2 regions of the Paenibacillus sp. FSL R7-0048 genome follow, and region 2 is predicted to be linked to the other one. Evidence: predicted binding sites of a transcription regulator. Region 2 holds the regulator's gene; the other holds the start of a gene.

Region 1 (8,903 bases), 6.4 Mb from region 2:
GGTGAAACGGATAACTATACCGTCAGCGATCATCTTCAAGCTGTATATGATCATATCGGGATCGATTTATTCGATTATGTTATTGTTAATGACGGTGAGATTCCGGAACAGGTCCAGACGAAGTACGCCGAGAAGGGCGCGCGCCCGGTGCAGCTTGATAAAGAAGCGCTGGATGGCAATGGATACAAGGTTATAGCCGATAAACTGGTTTTATTCCGAACTTATTTGAGACATGATACCGATAAGCTTAGTCATCACATTTATCAGCTTGTGCAGGATTGGATAAACAGAAACCCTAGGGTATAACTTATAGATGAGAACGAAGTACTTATCAAGAAAGAGGTGAGACCCTTGTCTTTTGCGGCCCTTACCAAAAAAGAGCTGACGATGGTGGAGAGTGAACCCTGCTGCGAGAAGGCGGAAATGTCAGCGCTTATCCGTATGAATGGATCTGTGCAGCTTTCAAGCAAAAAGGTTATTCTCGACATTTCGACGGAGAACGCCGCGATTGCAAGGCGGGTATATTCTTTACTTAAGAAATATTACCAGGTCCATATTGAGCTACTCGTGCGTAAAAAAATGCGTTTGAAGAAAAATAACGTCTATATCGTCAGAATCCCAAACCGTGTACAAGAGATCCTAAAGGATCTTAGAATTGTGTCGGAAGGATTTATTTTTACCGATGGTATTGATGATGAGATTGTTGGGAATAACTGCTGCAAGCGTGCTTATTTGCGCGGTGCCTTTCTGGCTGGCGGATCGGTTAATAATCCGGAAGGCTCCTCCTACCATTTGGAGATTTCCTCGATGTATGAGGAACATTGTAAAGCATTAGTGGATCTGGCTGGGGAATTCCACCTAAACGCACGCTGTATTGAACGTAAAAAAGGGTTCATTCTTTACATTAAAGAAGGCGAGAAGATTATTGAATTCTTAAGTTTGATTGGAGCGCATCAGGCGCTGTTCAAATTTGAGGATGTAAGAATTATGCGCGATATGCGTAATTCCGTGAATCGGATCGTGAACTGCGAGACCGCAAATCTCAACAAAACAATAAGTGCTGCGGTGCGGCAGATTGAAAATATCAAGCTGTTGCAGCGAGAAATGGGACTGGAGAATTTGCCGGATAAACTGCGTGAAGTAGCAGAAATTCGAATGGCGCATCCAGATATCAACCTCAAGGAGGTTGGTGAAATGCTCAAAGGTACAGTCAGTAAGTCGGGAGTAAATCATCGGCTTCGTAAGATTGATGAGCTGGCGGACAAGGTTCGAGGCGGCTAATTACTTTTTTTCTAGTGTGGTTTACGTTATAATGATATAATAATATAAAATTAATGTGAAACTTTTGGGGAGAACTCAATTAGGGGGTAAGCGTTTCATGACAAAGCACCCGGTAGTTGTTCGGTTGAAGACAGGGCTTCATGCCCGACCGGCAGCATTGTTTGTGCAAGAAGCTAACAAGTTTTCGTCGGAGATTTTCGTGGAAAAAGATGATAAAAAAGTAAATGCTAAAAGTATTATGGGGATTATGAGCCTCGCTATCAGTTCCGGCACGGAGATTTACATTAGCGCGGACGGTGCGGATGCCGATCAAGCTGTAAACGCTTTGACAAGTCTGGTCAGCAAAGAAGAGCTTGAGAACCAATAATAGGAAGACAACATCGTTTCTGCTAGGAAGACTTTATTTATCGCATGACCAAAAGCCCTTCGGGGCTTTTTTTTAATACCAAAAAATAGATGGAGAACGTGCAACATTTACCAAAATGACTCGTCTAGAGGATAATAACAAAACACAAGAAATGAAAGGGGCTGGCAAATATGAAAGGTTTATTGAAGAAAATTGGTTCAGTGATGATCGTAGGGAGTTTGTTAATTGGAGGGATCAGCATGAGTGGTGTTTTCCAAGGTCCTGCAAAGGCTTATGCAGATGAAGTGCAGAAAAATGTCGTTAGTGTAGTAGGTAAAGGCGAATTGTCCCTCAAGCCGGATATTGTATACTTGTCCATCGGTGTGGATACTACGGCCACAACTGCGCAAGAAGCGCAGAAGACCAATGCCGCTAAAATTCAGAAGATTATGACTTTACTGAAGAATACTTGGAAAATTGCAGATAAAGATATTCAAAGCACGCAGTTTTATGTGCAACCCAATTATAGTTACAGCGAAAAAGAAGGACAGCAAGTGAAGGGGTACAACGCTAATCATACGCTGTTAGTGTCTTATAGAGATCTGACCAAGGTTGGTGAATTGCTGGACGCTGCATCTGCGGCAGGGGCGAATAATATCGGAAATGCACGTTTTTCTGTGGAAGATACTTCTGCATTTGAAGCTCAGGTGATTGAAAAAGCGATGGCGAATGCAGATGTTAAAGCAGGGGCTATTGCTAAGGCAGCTAAACGCAGCTTGGGTCAAGTGATCACGGTCAGCCAAAATGATGGCGATATCACTCCGGTTTATTTTGAACAGAATCTAAAAATGAATATGGCTGCAGCAGATGCTGGTGCAAGTACATCCGTGCAACCCGGAGTAGTTAAAGTTACAACTCAGCTGAGCGTAATGTATGAATTGAAATAGTATCAGAACAAGGTGAATGCAGAGAGGAGAGGTGATCTTCCACTAGTAATAGTGGGGGGCGCCTCTTTTTTGTGTAAGTTCTCTACGATTCTGTTTAATAAATTGGAAAGGAGAGGAAAAATAAGATGATGAATATTATTTCAAAAGAATCAGCACGCAAATGGGGCATAGGTCTGATGTCAGCAGGTTTATTGTTTGGTGGAGGTCTGCTGCCCAGCGAAACGGGTTATGCAGCAGCTAGTAAAACGGAGAATAAAACTATTGAATCGCGTATCGTTTTAAAGGCAAACGGGATAAATTCGTTGCAGGAAGGTATTTTGAAGGAAGGACAGGCCTGGATTCCCCTAGCTTTTATGCGAGATGTGTTGGGATTACCGCTTGTGTATGATAAGAAGGAAAATGCGTACATGATTGGAAAAGGATCGACCAAGGCTAAGTTGATGTTATCCAGTTACGGTACTTCTGTGTGGGTGAATAACTATTTCATTCGAGAGTATGAAGGGAAGTTAATTAATAATCGCCTCTATGTTCCATCAGGATTGTTAAATGATTATATGGGTTATAAGGTAGATTGGAGTCGGGCCGCCAGTAGGCTGAATGTGGTGAACAGACCGCAGAACGCGCTGACGGTAACCACGGAAACTTATGCTAAAGATCGGGCAGAAGCTTTTATTCAGCTTGATTATCCGAAGATCAGTGGATTGGGCAACTCCAGTGCGCAACAAGCTATTAATAATACTTTGAAGGAAAGTGTTATGAAATTCGCGGCGGGTGCAGAACAGGATATCTCCGATCGAGATGGAGCAGAGCCCAAATACACCTATGATTCAGGTTATGTAGTGACCTACAATCAGAATGGTGTGATCAGCATAGTGATGCATCAGTATAGTGATACGGGCGGCGCCCATGGAATGACTAACCGTGAAGCCTTCACCTTCTCGCTTAAGGATGGTAAACGTCTACTGTTGGGCGACCTGTTTGGAGCTAATCCAAACTACAAAAAACAGCTGAATGCAAAGCTGAGCAAGCTGCTGAAGGCAGAGGATAGTTATTTGGGAGGATTCAACGGATTGAATACGGAGAAATATTTCTATCTGAAGGACGACAAGGTTGTTCTGTTCTTCCAATTATATGAGTACACAGCGTATGCTGCAGGCTTCCCTGAGTATACTTTTAGTTTCAAAGAGCTTTTGCCGGATGGCAGTAGCCCGTTTGCCGGCATAAAATAAATGGAAATGCTTCGTCTCCGCTAATGTCGGCACAAGACATCTCCCCCTTACCAGAGTTGTCTCTTGTTCATATGCTAAAGGGAGTAACTAGTTTATGAACGGGGGAGAGCTATGGGTTACCAATATACTGCAATTGGCGATTCCTTGACGACTGGATTTGGTGCTCTGCCAGGTAACGGTTTTGTACCGGTGTACCGTAGAATGGCAGAAGGGAGACTGCGGACAACTGTAGCCTCTACGAATTTAGGCGTGAACGGAATGACTACTTCAGAGCTGGAGCAGCGGCTGCGCGGAAATTCCATGATGCGTGAGGCCGTTCGAGTAGCCGATATCATCACTGTGTCTATCGGTGGTAATGATTTGATTCACGCGGCCAAATCAGCAGCAAGACAGCAAGGCAACTTATCCGCAGAACTGCGCAGATCGCTTCAGGAATGCAAACAAAATTTCTCTGCAATTATGAATATCCTTATACAATTGAAGGCGAGGACGCGTAGACCTTTTATCATTAGAATTGTGGGATTATATAACCCCTATCCTCAGGTGGTTGGTGCGACAGAGTGGGTCAGGCAGTTTAATCAATACGCAGCACAGTACAGCAGCCGAGTATGTGGATTTGCTTCGATTTACAGTGAGTTCGCAGGAAATGAGAGAGGGCTGTTATCCATTGATCATTTGCATCCGAATGGCCGGGGTTATCGCGTAATTGCCGAGAAGCTGGATGCGCTAGGTTATGGCGGGCTGGCTTAATTGGATTTAGGTCTTCTATAAAATATAAAGAGGCTGTGCTCTAACCATAACGGATAGAGCACAGCCTCTTTATATTTTTACTTTATAGCTTACACACCGCTAGGCAATGTCTTCTCGATTACTTTATCTACGATACCGTATTCAGCCGCGTCTGCAGCAGTCATGAAGTAGTCGCGATCTGTATCCTTCTCAATACGTTCTAGAGGTTGACCCGTACGTTCTGCTAGAATACGGTTCAGCTTATCGCGCAATTTGAGGATGCGGCGGGCACGGATTTCAATGTCCGTTGCTTGACCTTGAGCACCACCCAGAGGCTGGTGGATCATGATCTCGCTGTTAGGCAGTGCGAAGCGTTTGCCTTTGGCGCCAGCGTTTAGCAGGAAAGCTCCCATGGAAGCTGCCATACCCACACAGATGGTGGAAACGTCTGGTTTAATGTACTGCATTGTATCAAAAATAGCCATACCTGCAGTAATGGAACCGCCTGGGCTATTCACGTAAAGGTGAATGTCCTTGTCAGGATCTTCGGCAGCCAAGAACAGCATTTGTGCGATGATAGAATTGGCTACCACGTCATTAACCTCCGTTCCAAGGAAAATGATGCGGTCCTTCAGCAGGCGGGAATAGATGTCATAAGCGCGCTCGCCGCGGTTGCTCTGTTCTACTACCATAGGAATATAACTCACGTGGAAAACCTCCTTGATATTGGTTCTTCAAATGTATTCATTTTTACTCTTGCCGTATTACCCACATGATAAACAAATTCAAACAAAAAGTCAAAGAAAGTCAAACTTATATTCAAAAAAAAGAGCCGACAAGCGGCTCTTTGGTTAAGTAGTAGTATAGGCACTACTAAATTATGTGCAAAAATGAAATTAATGGCGCGCCCGCCAAGAATCGAACTTGGATCTCAGGCTTCGGAGGCCTACGTCATATCCATTGGACCACGGGCGCAACAAAAATGATTATAATACAATTTTTACACAATTGCAATGTAATATTAATACTGGACAAGCGCTCTAGGGACAGGCATCGGGCGCTATATCTTTTTCTGACCTTATTAATGTATAAGAAGACAAGCGCTTGAGAATTCTACTCTCGGAAGACTTGCGCTTCGAGCAATATTTGGTTAGAATATGGGTGGGACTTAAAAAGTTTACCCGGGACGTTTTGAGACCATGAACAAGGGAATAGAGGAAGACGAAGTTGCAGGAGTGAAAGTATGCGTAATTTATTAGATATCCAAAAGCAGCTTCTGCCTGATCTCATGGAAACCCTTAAGAGACGGTACACGATTCTTCATCAGATCATGCTGTCCGATATTATTGGGCGCAGAACGCTAGCCGCTTCGCTAGATATGACTGAGCGGGTACTGCGTGCCGAGACGGATCTTCTGAAATCGCAAGGGCTTATTGAGATCGAGAGTGTTGGCATGCGCATTAGCGCTGCTGGACGTAGACTGCTTGATTTGCTAGAGCCGGTTGTTAAGAGCCTATTTGGTCTGGATGAGCTGGAAGAGAAAATTCGAGCAACGTATGGTCTGGATAAAGTTATTGTAGTACCGGGTGATTGTGAGTCATCGCCGTTCACCAAACGAGAGCTTGGCCGAGCGGGTGCGAAAGCGCTGCTGAGTATACTTCGCGCAGATGATACAGTTGCCGTCACAGGTGGATCGACGCTTGCCGATATGGCTGATCAACTGGCACCGCCGTTGTCCCTTTCCTATAAGAACGCTTGGTTTGTTCCGGCGCGTGGAGGATTAGGAGAGAGTATGGAGATTCAAGCCAACACGATTGCCTCAACCATGGCAAAGCGGGTTGGAGCCAACTACCGGTTGTTGCATGTCCCTGATTTGCTTAGCGGGGATGCATACCAATCGCTGGCACTTGACTCTAATATTGGAGAGATTGTACAAACCATCCGTAGTTCGCGTATTATTGTACATGGGATTGGGGATGCCATTGAAATGACCCGCCGCCGCAAACTGGACGAGGCTACAGTCTCGGAAATCCAGGGTGAAGGGGCAGTGGCCGAATCTTTTGGCTATTATTTCAATGAAGAGGGTCAGGTTGTCCATACCATGCTTACGATGGGTCTACGTCTAGAAGATATTATCCGGACAGAGAAAGTCATCGGTATTGCAGGAGGCAAACCCAAGGCCAAAGCCATTCATGCCATGCTGCGTTTCGGGCAGGAGAATATTCTCGTCACGGACGAGGCTGCTGCAGTAGAAATAGGCAAGGAAATTGACAATCAACTACAGCTATCTTCGTAGTTTTTAGATTGCAGGCAATAACATACTTCTTGCATCATACTTAACATTGTTGTCATGACAGACCTCACCGTCTGTTTTGAATAAATAAAACGAATTCTAGGAGGAACTATTCAATGAGTGTAAAAGTTGGAATTAACGGTTTTGGACGTATTGGACGCCTTGCTTTCCGCCGTATTCAAAATGTAGAAGGTATCGAAGTGGTAGCAATCAACGACTTGACTGACGCTAAGATGCTTGCTCATTTGCTTAAATATGATACAACTCAAGGTAAATTCCAAGGTGATGTTGAAGTGCATGATGGCTTCTTCAAAGTCAATGGTAAAGAAGTTAAGGTTCTTGCTAACCGCAACCCTGAAGAATTGCCATGGGGCGACCTAGGCGTTGATATCGTACTTGAGTGCACAGGTTTCTTCACAACTAAAGAAGCAGCTGAAAAACACTTGAAAGGTGGAGCTAAGAAAGTAGTTATCTCCGCTCCAGCTACTGGCGACATGAAAACTGTCGTTTACAACGTTAACGATGACATTCTTGATGGTACTGAGACTGTTATTTCCGGCGCATCTTGCACAACTAACTGCCTAGCTCCAATGGCAAAAGTACTGAACGACAAGTTCGGTATCGTTGAAGGCTTGATGACTACAATTCATGCTTACACTGGCGACCAAAACACTTTGGATGCTCCACATGCTAAAGGTGACTTCAGACGCGCTCGTGCAGCAGCTGAGAACATCATTCCTAACACTACTGGTGCTGCTAAAGCAATCGGTCTGGTTATTCCAGAACTTAAAGGTAAATTGGATGGTGCAGCTCAACGTGTTCCAGTTGCAACTGGTTCCCTGACTGAACTTGTAACTGTTCTTGATAAGAGCGTTACTGTTGAAGAAATCAACGCAGCAATGAAAGCAGCTTCCGATCCAGACACTTATGGTTACACTGAAGATGAAATCGTATCTTCCGACATCAAAGGTATGACTTTCGGATCCCTGTTCGATGCTACACAAACTAAAGTATTGACTGTTGGCGACAAACAACTGGTTAAAACTGTTGCTTGGTATGACAATGAAATGTCCTACACTGCACAATTGGTTCGTACTTTGGAGAAATTCGCTAAAATCGCTAAGTAATTGACTTGATATAAGCAACATCTATAGAGCGGAAACAGAAATTCCTTGTTTCCGCTCTTTCTAAATGTATTTCTTGTTTCCTGCTAGAAACAATTTTGGGTGTGGAGGAATTAATCATGAACAAAAAAAGCGTCCGTGATGTAGAAGTAAAGGGTAAGCGCGTATTTGTACGCGTGGATTTCAACGTACCTGTAGAAGACGGTAAAATTACTGATGATACTCGTATTCGCGAAACACTTCCAACCATTAAATATTTGATCGAGAACGGTGCAAAGATCATTCTTGCGAGTCATATGGGTCGTCCTAAAGGCGAATTCGTAGATTCCATGCGTTTGACTACTGCTGCTGAACGTCTGTCCGAGCTCCTTGGTAAACCCGTAGCTAAAGCTGACGAAGCAATTGGCGAAGCTGTAAAAGCAAAAATCGCTGAGCTAGGCGAAGGCGACGTACTTGTACTTGAGAATGTTCGCTTCTACCCAGGTGAAGAGAAAAACGATCCTGAACTGGCTAAACAATTCGCTGAATTGGCTGATTTGTTTGTTAATGATGCGTTTGGTGCGGCTCACCGTGCACATGCATCGACAGAAGGTATCGCTCATTTCTTACCAGCTGTATCCGGTCTTTTGATGGAGAAAGAATTGTCCGTTCTTGGTAAAGCTCTTTCTAACCCAGAACGTCCTTTCACTGCGATCATCGGTGGTTCGAAAGTTAAAGACAAGATTGATGTTATTGATAACTTGTTGTCTTTGGCTGATAACGTCCTGATCGGCGGTGGATTGTCTTATACATTCACTAAAGCACAAGGCTTTGAAATCGGTAAATCACTAGTAGACAACGACAAACTTGACGTTGCTCTTGGATTCATCGAAAAAGCAAAAGCACTTGGTAAAAACTTCATGCTTCCTGTTGATGTTGTTGTTGCTGATAAATTTGGTGCTGACGCTAACACTA
Region 2 (8,903 bases):
TTGCTGTGGATATAGTCATATTTATGTGGATAGAGGGATTGATAAGTGGATAATTATTTTAACTTGAATAGAACAAGATTACAAGACTATTTTTAAAACTGCCTAAGGCTGTGGATAACTGAAAAAAGTTCGAAAAATATCCTTATAATTCGCACACAATACACTCTCTTGTTATACTAACCATAAAAGTAAATTCATAAATGATGAGGTGAGTTTTGTGGATATCAGACAGTTGCACTCAGAAGAGTTTGATCTAAGCATGGATTTATCTGAATATGCTTTTCAATACAAGCTGCCTAGTGAGAAAAGGGCGAATGCTAAGGAAAGATTTAAAGCAGAACGCGTATGGGGTGCTTTTGAAGAAGGTACTTTGGAAGCTAAACTTACTCTTCTTCCGTTCGAAGTGTACATACAAGGTAGATTAGTACCTATGGGAGGGCTCGCAGGGGTAGCGACATGGCCAGAGAATCGCAGACAGGGGCATGTGGCAAAGCTCCTGGCGCATACGCTGCAAACGATGAATGAGGCGGGGCAGACATTATCTTTTCTGCATCCGTTCTTGATCCCCTTTTATCGCAAATTTGGTTGGGAAGTTTATTGTGAATATAAGAAATACTCCATTCCTGTTGCCAAGTTTCCCAAGAAGGTTGAAGTTGAGGGCAAGGTAAGACGTGGTGTTATAGATATCGAAGTATTGGACAACTTATACAATCGTTTTGCAGTTAGATATAACGGAACACTTAAGCGTGATTTGGACTGGTGGGAGAGCTCTGTTCTGGATGATGAAGGTCAGACTGCGGTATTTTATTCACAGCTTGGGGAACCTGAAGGATACGTACTATATAAGATAGAAAATAGAGAACTGGTCATTGATGAATTTGTGTTTTTGAACGAACAGGCCCGGCAGGGGCTGTGGACATTTCTTGCGAATCACGATTCGATGGTGACCGGTGCATCGCTAAAACTGGTGCCATCCGATGATATGTTACCTTTTTTGCTGCCTGATCCGCGTATAGAGCAGGAGAATTATCCTTATTTTATGGCGCGTATTGTTAATGCTAAAGCATTCGTGGAGAGTTATTCTTTTAAGCGTCACAACAGTCAGAAGAAACAGGTTATCTATATTGAAGATAAATATGCCCCATGGAATGACGGGTTGTGGGAATGGACTGTCTCCGAAAAGGGAGCAGCAGCTTTCTTGCGTATAGAGGGTGAACGGGATGCAGCTGACTTAAGCTGTGATATTGGTACGCTGACGATTCTAATGTTTGGATATAAACGCCCGGCAGAGCTGGCTCGTTATGGACGTGTGACTGGTAATCCGAGGGCTCTGGAATGGCTCGAAGAAATCATACCGCAAGCTGAAACTGCACTTTTTGATCATTTTTAGAAAATAATTAGGCTCTCCCCTTCGAAAGATGCTGGGAGAGTTCTTTATTTCCGAATACATTCGCTGAAAAAAGTGAAAAATAAGAGAATCCTCTTGGAATTAGCACAGAATATGTTATAATATTAAAAAGTCAAAGAAAGTCAAAGTCAACGCACCTGATGACATACAGTGCGATCCTCTGAATTTGTGAAGTTTTCTTCAGACTTATATGAATGATGTTCACTAATGAATGTCATTAAGGATGCGGGCGCAAGCGATATTATGAAGCTTTAAAGAGCACTGGAGGATGAGTGATGCGCAATATCTCTGATATTATTGAACAATATCTGAAGAATATTTTGCATGAAAGTCCCGAAGGTACGGTGGAAATCCAGCGAAATGACCTGGCGGACCAGTTCTCATGCGTACCGTCACAGATCAATTATGTTATTAGTACACGCTTTACACTGGAAAAAGGCTATGTGGTGGAAAGTAAGCGTGGTGGCGGGGGATATATTCGTATTCAACGTTTTGAATTGCCGCCCAACGTGGCACTGCATGCCCATTTAAACCATACTATAGGTGGCGGGATAGATCAGAACGCTGCCGAAGGGTTGATTTATCAACTGGAGGAAGCTGGTTTTCTAAGCAAGCGTGAGGCGTGTCTTATGCGCGCTGCTGTTTCTCGGGATTGCCTAACGGTTAAGATTCCATATCGGGATGAGATTCGGGCCAAGATTATGAAGGCGATGTTAATCTCTTTGTTAGGCAAATAATTGTCAATCATAAGGGAGGGGCTTTCGCTTATGCAATGTCAGGAATGTGGCGTCAAGCCAGCAACACTCCATTTCACCAAGATCGTGAATGGAGAGAAGACAGAATTTCATATCTGCGAGAGCTGTGCGCGGGAGAAGGGTGAACTGATCCCGGGAACTGCTGGAGGATTCTCCATTCACAGCTTGCTGTCTGGTCTGCTTGATCTTGAAGGGGCCGGTAAGGAAAAGACGGCTGCTACGAAAACTACGCAAAGTCTGCAATGTGAGAATTGTGGAATGACGTACTCGCAGTTTAGCAAATTGGGTCGTTTTGGCTGCAGCTCCTGTTATAAATATTTTAACAGTGCACTGGACCCGCTCTTTAAACGGGTGCATGGCAGCACTTCGCATGTAGGCAAGATTCCTAAACGTGCTGGAGCACAAATTGTGTTCAAGCGGCAAATTGATGAATTGAAGCTGGAATTACAGCAAAGTATCGCACAAGAGGAATTCGAAACTGCGGCAGAGCTTCGGGATCAAATTCGCCAACTTGAAAAAGAAATGGCACAAGAGTAAAGTCTTTGATATATAGGGGGGATATGACATGTCAAGTCTCCGATTTACTGAACAAGCGCTTAGTGATTGGATGCGCTCGGGAGGCAGTCACTCCGAGATTGTAATTAGCAGCCGTATGCGTATTGCACGTAATTTAGAGCATCTTCCATTCCCTATGCTTGCTTCCTTAGAGCAATCGGAAGAAGTATTAGAGCTGCTGGCCCCTGTGTTTCATGGGGAAACTGCTGCCGAATTCGGATCTTTTCAACTGATAAAGCTTGCTGAAGTGAATGAACTGGATAAAAAGGTATTGGTCGAGAAACATCTCATCAGTCCTAATCTGGCTAATGATTCACGTGGCGCAGCTGTGATATTAAATGAAGATGAGTCGGTCAGCATCATGATTAACGAAGAAGACCATCTGCGGATCCAATGTCTGTTCCCGGGTCTTCAGGTAAGAGAAGCATGGGAACGTGCGACAGCCATCGACGATATCTTCGAATCGGCTGTGAATTACGCTTTTGATGATAAAAGAGGATACTTGACCAGTTGTCCCACCAATGTGGGTACAGGGCTGCGTGCCTCAGTAATGCTGCATTTGCCAGCACTAGTAATGACCCAACAGATCAATCGCATATTGTCAGCAGTGAACCAAGTGGGATTGACTGTAAGAGGAATTTATGGTGAGGGCAGCGAAGCAGTAGGGAACATCTTTCAAATTTCCAATCAGATTACTCTCGGTCAAACAGAAAGTGAAATCATCGAGAACCTTCACAGTGTAGTCACCCAGATTATAGAGCATGAACGAAATGCCCGTGAAAGGCTGCTTGTAGATTCCGCTTTAAGAATTACAGACCGAGTGAAAAGATCTTATGGGATTTTGTGTTACGCTGCTCTAATGGAGCTTAAAGAATCCGCACAACGGCTGTCTGATGTGAGACTTGGGATTGACCTTGGCATACTGGAAGGCCCTTCGATTTCCGTGCTTAATGAGCTTAACGTTAAGACACAGCCAGGATTTCTGCAAAAAATGTTCGGTGACGAGATGAACGCCACTGAACGGGATATGTATCGGGCGAAACTGCTCCGAGAAACACTGGGAACACAACATTAATATAGATATTTATTATTCATGGAGGTGCAGGAGATATGATGTTTGGAAGATTTACGGAACGCGCACAAAAAGTGCTAGCGCTAGCGCAGGAAGAAGCTGTTCGTTTAGGACACAACAATATTGGCACAGAACATATTTTGCTAGGACTTATTCGTGAAGGAGACGGCATTGCTGCTAAAGCATTAATCGCTTTGGGTCTGGGTCTTGAAAAAATCCAGGACGAAGTGGAGACACTGATTGGCAGAGGCCAAGAACAACCTACGAACATTGCTTATACTCCTCGCGCCAAAAAAGTAATCGAGTTGTCGATGGACGAAGCCCGCAAGCTGGGACATACGTATGTCGGCACTGAGCATATTCTGCTAGGACTTATTCGTGAAGGAGAAGGTGTCGCGGCTCGTGTGCTTAATAACCTAGGCATCAGCTTGAACAAAGCTCGTCAGCAAGTGCTTCAGCTTCTGGGAAGCAGCGAGGCTGCATCCAGTCATAGCGGAACACCTGCTAATGTCAGCACACCTACTCTAGACGGCCTAGCACGCGATTTGACGGCTTATGCCAAGGATGGTAACCTGGATCCAGTTATCGGTCGTAGCAAGGAAATTGAACGTGTTATTCAGGTACTGAGCCGCCGGACGAAGAACAACCCGGTGTTGATAGGTGAACCTGGGGTTGGCAAAACAGCTATTGCTGAAGGCTTGGCCCAAAAGATCATTAATAATGAAATCCCAGAAACACTGCGCGACAAACGCGTAATGACGCTCGATATGGGCTCGGTAGTGGCTGGTACTAAATATCGCGGCGAGTTTGAAGACCGCCTCAAGAAAATCATGGATGAGATTCGCCAAGCGGGGAATATCGTACTCTTTATCGATGAGCTTCATACGCTGATCGGTGCTGGTGGCGCAGAAGGTGCTATTGATGCTTCCAACATTCTTAAGCCGGCTTTAGCCCGCGGAGAACTTCAGTGCATCGGTGCGACTACGCTGGATGAATATCGTAAATACATTGAAAAAGATGCAGCTTTGGAGCGTCGTTTCCAACCGATTACGGTGGATCAGCCATCTCCAGAAGAAGCGGTACAAATTTTATTTGGACTTCGCGATCGTTATGAAGCACATCACCGTGTGAAAATTACGGATGAAGCTATCGTGGAAGCTGTAAAGCTGTCTGATCGTTACATTCCGGATCGTTTCCTGCCGGATAAAGCCATTGACCTTATCGATGAAGCAGGGTCTAAAGTAAGGCTTCACTCTTACACTATCCCGCCAAATCTGAAGGAACTAGAAATGCGCTTGGATGATATCCGCAAGGAGAAGGATTCTGCTGTTCAGAGCCAAGAGTTTGAGAAAGCGGCTGCCCTGCGTGATACGGAGCAAAAAATCCGTGAAGAGCTTGATACGACTAAGAACCAGTGGAAAGAAAAACAAGGACGCACCGATTCTGAAGTTACACCTGAAGATATCGCACAGGTTGTTGCAAGCTGGACGGGAATCCCTGTAAGCAAGCTGAAAGAAGAAGAGACCGACCGTCTGCTTAACATGGAAGCTCTGCTGCATGAACGAGTGATTGGTCAGGACGAAGCTGTTAAGGCTGTCAGCCGGGCATTGCGCCGGGCGCGTGCGGGTCTTAAAGATCCGAAACGTCCAATGGGCTCCTTTATCTTCCTCGGTCCTACGGGTGTAGGTAAAACTGAGTTGGCTCGTGCGCTTGCTGAAGCCATGTTCGGCGATGAGAATGCGGTCATCCGTATTGATATGTCGGAATATATGGAGAAGCACTCCACATCCCGTTTAGTTGGTGCCCCTCCTGGATATGTCGGCTATGAAGAAGGCGGCCAATTAACAGAGAAGGTACGTCGTAAACCATACTCGGTAGTACTGCTTGATGAAATTGAAAAAGCACATCCGGAAGTATTCAACATTTTGCTGCAAGTGCTTGAAGATGGTCGCCTCACCGACTCCAAAGGCCGGGTAGTTGACTTCCGCAATACACTTATCATTCTGACCTCTAACGTAGGCGCACAGGCAATCAAGAAGAATTCAACGCTTGGATTCACGGCTGTGCAAGATGCAGGAGCAGAATACGGCAATATGAAGGGCAAGGTTATGGAAGAGCTCAAGAAGAGCTTCCGTCCAGAGTTCTTGAACCGGATCGACGAAATCATCGTCTTCCACTCACTCGATGAGAAACATATCGCTGAGATCGTTACGTTGATGTCTGATGAGCTGCGCAAGCGCCTGCGTGAATATGATGTTGATTTCGTACTCACGGATGCAGCGAAGGCCTTCTTGGCTAAAGAAGGTTATGACCCAGCCTTTGGTGCACGTCCATTGCGCCGGGCAATTCAGAAGCATATTGAGGACCGTCTTTCTGAGGAATTGTTGAGAGGAAATATCCAAAAGGGTGATTCCCTCAATATTGATGAGGTCGGCGGAGAACTTGTGGTGACTAAAGTGGACGCTCCAGTAGCGCCAGCGCTTGAAAAAGAAGTAGAATCCGAATAAAATAAACAAGGCTTTCGCTCCTTATTTATAGAGGAGCGGAAGCTTTTTTTATTGGAAATAGATCAATTTAAAATATACATTTAATGCAAATACCGAATGACCTTTCGTTAAAGGGGTAGAAATGGTAAACTTTCATTAGAAGAAAATGATCCGAATTGTAAACAGTTCGGACCGTAAGGAGAACAAATGGCTAAAGCAAAAACAAAATTTTTTTGCACCGACTGTGGATACGAATCGCCAAAATGGTTCGGGAAATGCCCAGGGTGCCAGGCTTGGAACTCCATGGTGGAGGAAACGGAAAGCGTAGTCAAAACACAGGGAATGAATGCCCCTATTTTTCATAGTAAAGAAAAGGCACAGTCGATCATAAGTATAGAAAGTGACAAGGAACCGCGCATACTGACAGGTATAGGTGAGCTTAACCGTGTTCTCGGTGGGGGGATCGTACCAGGATCGCTGGTACTAGTAGGGGGAGACCCAGGAATCGGTAAATCTACGCTCTTATTACAGACCTCGCACGCCCTTACAACACAGGGATTGCGAGTACTGTATATCTCGGGCGAAGAATCGGTAAGGCAAACTAAACTGCGCGCGGATCGCCTCGATGCGTTGTCAACGGAGCTTTATGTACTTTGTGAGACAAATATGGAAAGCATAGAAGAAGCGATCGAACAAATCCAGCCACAATTTCTTGTCATCGATTCTATTCAGACCGTATTTATGCCAGAAGTAACGAGTGCGCCAGGCAGCGTGACCCAGGTTCGGGAGTGTACGACAAGATTTATGCGTATCGCTAAGATTCGTGGAATTGCAACAGTTCTCGTTGGTCATGTTACCAAGGAAGGGGCTATTGCTGGACCACGGATGCTTGAACATATGGTGGACTGCGTGCTGTATTTTGAGGGTGAGCGGCATCATACGTATAGACTTTTGCGGGCTGTAAAAAACCGCTTTGGCTCTACGAATGAAATCGGCATTTTCGAAATGGGTGAAGCGGGGCTTACCGAAGTAGAGAATCCATCGGAGCTCTTTTTATCGGAACGTCCGCTTGGCGTGGCTGGTTCTACTGTGGTGGCCAGTATGGAGGGAACTAGACCTGTGCTTGTAGAACTTCAGGCACTTGTTGCTGCCACCCACTTCCCTTCCCCACGGCGAATGTGCACAGGCATGGATCACCAGCGGATGGCACTTATTATCGCTGTACTCGAGAAACGGATGGGCATGTTCCTGCAGAATCAGGATGCATACCTGAATGTTGCCGGGGGAGTAAAGCTGGATGAACCGGCGATTGATCTAGCTGTAGCTATTAGTATCGCCTCCAGTTTTCGTGATATTTCAACAAAACCTTACGACGTTTTCTTCGGAGAAGTAGGACTTACCGGTGAGGTAAGAGGCGTTTCGCGCGCGGAAATGCGCGTTAAGGAGGCCGCAAAGCTTGGCTTCCGGCGGGTGATTATGCCTGAAAAGAGCATGAAGGGATGGAAGCACCCGCAAGATATCCAGATTATTGGCGTCAGTACCGTAGCAGATGCACTATCGGTCGCGTTAGATTAGGGGGCACAGGGATATGAAAGAATATAACCAATTAGAGAATATGAATGATCTGCTCAGACTGGCGGCACCGGGTACACCTTTTCGGGAAGGTTTGGAGAATGTGCTGCGCGCTAAGACAGGGGCACTTATTGTCGTAGGGTACAGTCCTGAGGTGATGGATGTAGTGGATGGTGGATTCTCCATTAACTGCGATTTTTCGCCCAATTATTTATATGAGCTAGCTAAAATGGACGGAGCTATTATTCTAAGCGAGGATTTAAAGCGTATATTGTATGCTAATACACAACTTATACCAGATTCCTCAATCTCATCCATCGAGACGGGGATCCGTCACCGGACCGCGGAGCGGGTAGCGAAGCAAACGGGTAAGCTGGTGGTTTCCATTTCACAACGCCGCAATATCATCACGCTTTATCAAGGCTCGATACGTTATGCACTCAAAGAGATCGGGGCTATTTTGGCAAAGGCTAACCAAGCGATTCAGACACTCGAGAAGTATAAAGCAGTGCTCACGCAAGGACTGACGAATTTGTCAGCTTCAGAATATGAGGGCATTGTTACCGTTGCTGAAGTAGTGGGTGTTATCCAGCGTGTAGAGATGGTTTTGCGCATAAAAATGGAGATCAAACGCTATATCAACGAATTGGGCAACGAAGGACGCCTGATCAGCATGCAGATGGAAGAACTGGTTGGAAATACAGAGGAAGAAGCATGGCTTCTATACAGAGACTATGCTAAGGAAGAGCAGGAAGATAAAATCCGTGAAATTATCGCCGGTCTCAAACGGATAAGCGATGATGATCTGATGGATGATAACCATATTGCCCGTATACTGGGTTATTCCTCTACGGCAATTACCTCTGAAGAAGTGGTGACTCCACGTGGTTATCGCCTGCTAAACAAAATTCCGCGGCTTCCGAATGTGATCATTCACAATCTGGTGGAGCGGTTTGAAATGCTGCCTAATTTGATGTCCGCAAGTATAGCTGAATTGGATGAAGTGGACGGAATTGGGGAGGTGCGGGCCCGTAATATTCAGGATGGGCTCAAAC

What was found. Region 2 encodes CtsR, which represses protease genes until heat stress. Its sites were predicted from a motif close to ATGGTCAATAAAGGTCAAACA; they were not measured.
Region 1: clpP (ATP-dependent Clp endopeptidase proteolytic subunit ClpP) is a predicted target of CtsR. The motif match lies at 5,326-5,346, and genes of this name have one in related genera.

Annotation. Positions count from the first base shown of each region.
Region 1 covers NZ_JBBORF010000001.1:179,980-188,882, forward strand. Annotated here, with positions in the region: gene NSQ91_RS00875 (gluconeogenesis factor YvcK family protein) at 1-306, shown strand, start outside; gene whiA (DNA-binding protein WhiA) at 352-1,281, shown strand; gene NSQ91_RS00885 (HPr family phosphocarrier protein) at 1,379-1,648, shown strand; gene NSQ91_RS00890 (SIMPL domain-containing protein) at 1,819-2,574, shown strand; gene NSQ91_RS00895 (PdaC/SigV domain-containing protein) at 2,700-3,803, shown strand; gene NSQ91_RS00900 (GDSL-type esterase/lipase family protein) at 3,915-4,553, shown strand; gene clpP (ATP-dependent Clp endopeptidase proteolytic subunit ClpP) at 4,643-5,239, opposite strand; tRNA gene NSQ91_RS00910 (tRNA-Arg) at 5,433-5,507, opposite strand; gene NSQ91_RS00915 (sugar-binding transcriptional regulator) at 5,776-6,828, shown strand; gene gap (type I glyceraldehyde-3-phosphate dehydrogenase) at 6,942-7,952, shown strand; gene NSQ91_RS00925 (phosphoglycerate kinase) at 8,069-8,903, shown strand, end outside.
Region 2 covers NZ_JBBORF010000001.1:6,576,679-6,585,581, reverse strand. Annotated here, with positions in the region: gene NSQ91_RS29275 (GNAT family N-acetyltransferase) at 218-1,390, shown strand; gene NSQ91_RS29270 (CtsR family transcriptional regulator) at 1,684-2,145, shown strand; gene NSQ91_RS29265 (UvrB/UvrC motif-containing protein) at 2,176-2,700, shown strand; gene NSQ91_RS29260 (protein arginine kinase) at 2,729-3,793, shown strand; gene clpC (ATP-dependent protease ATP-binding subunit ClpC) at 3,829-6,297, shown strand; gene radA (DNA repair protein RadA) at 6,484-7,851, shown strand; gene disA (DNA integrity scanning diadenylate cyclase DisA) at 7,865-8,903, shown strand, end outside.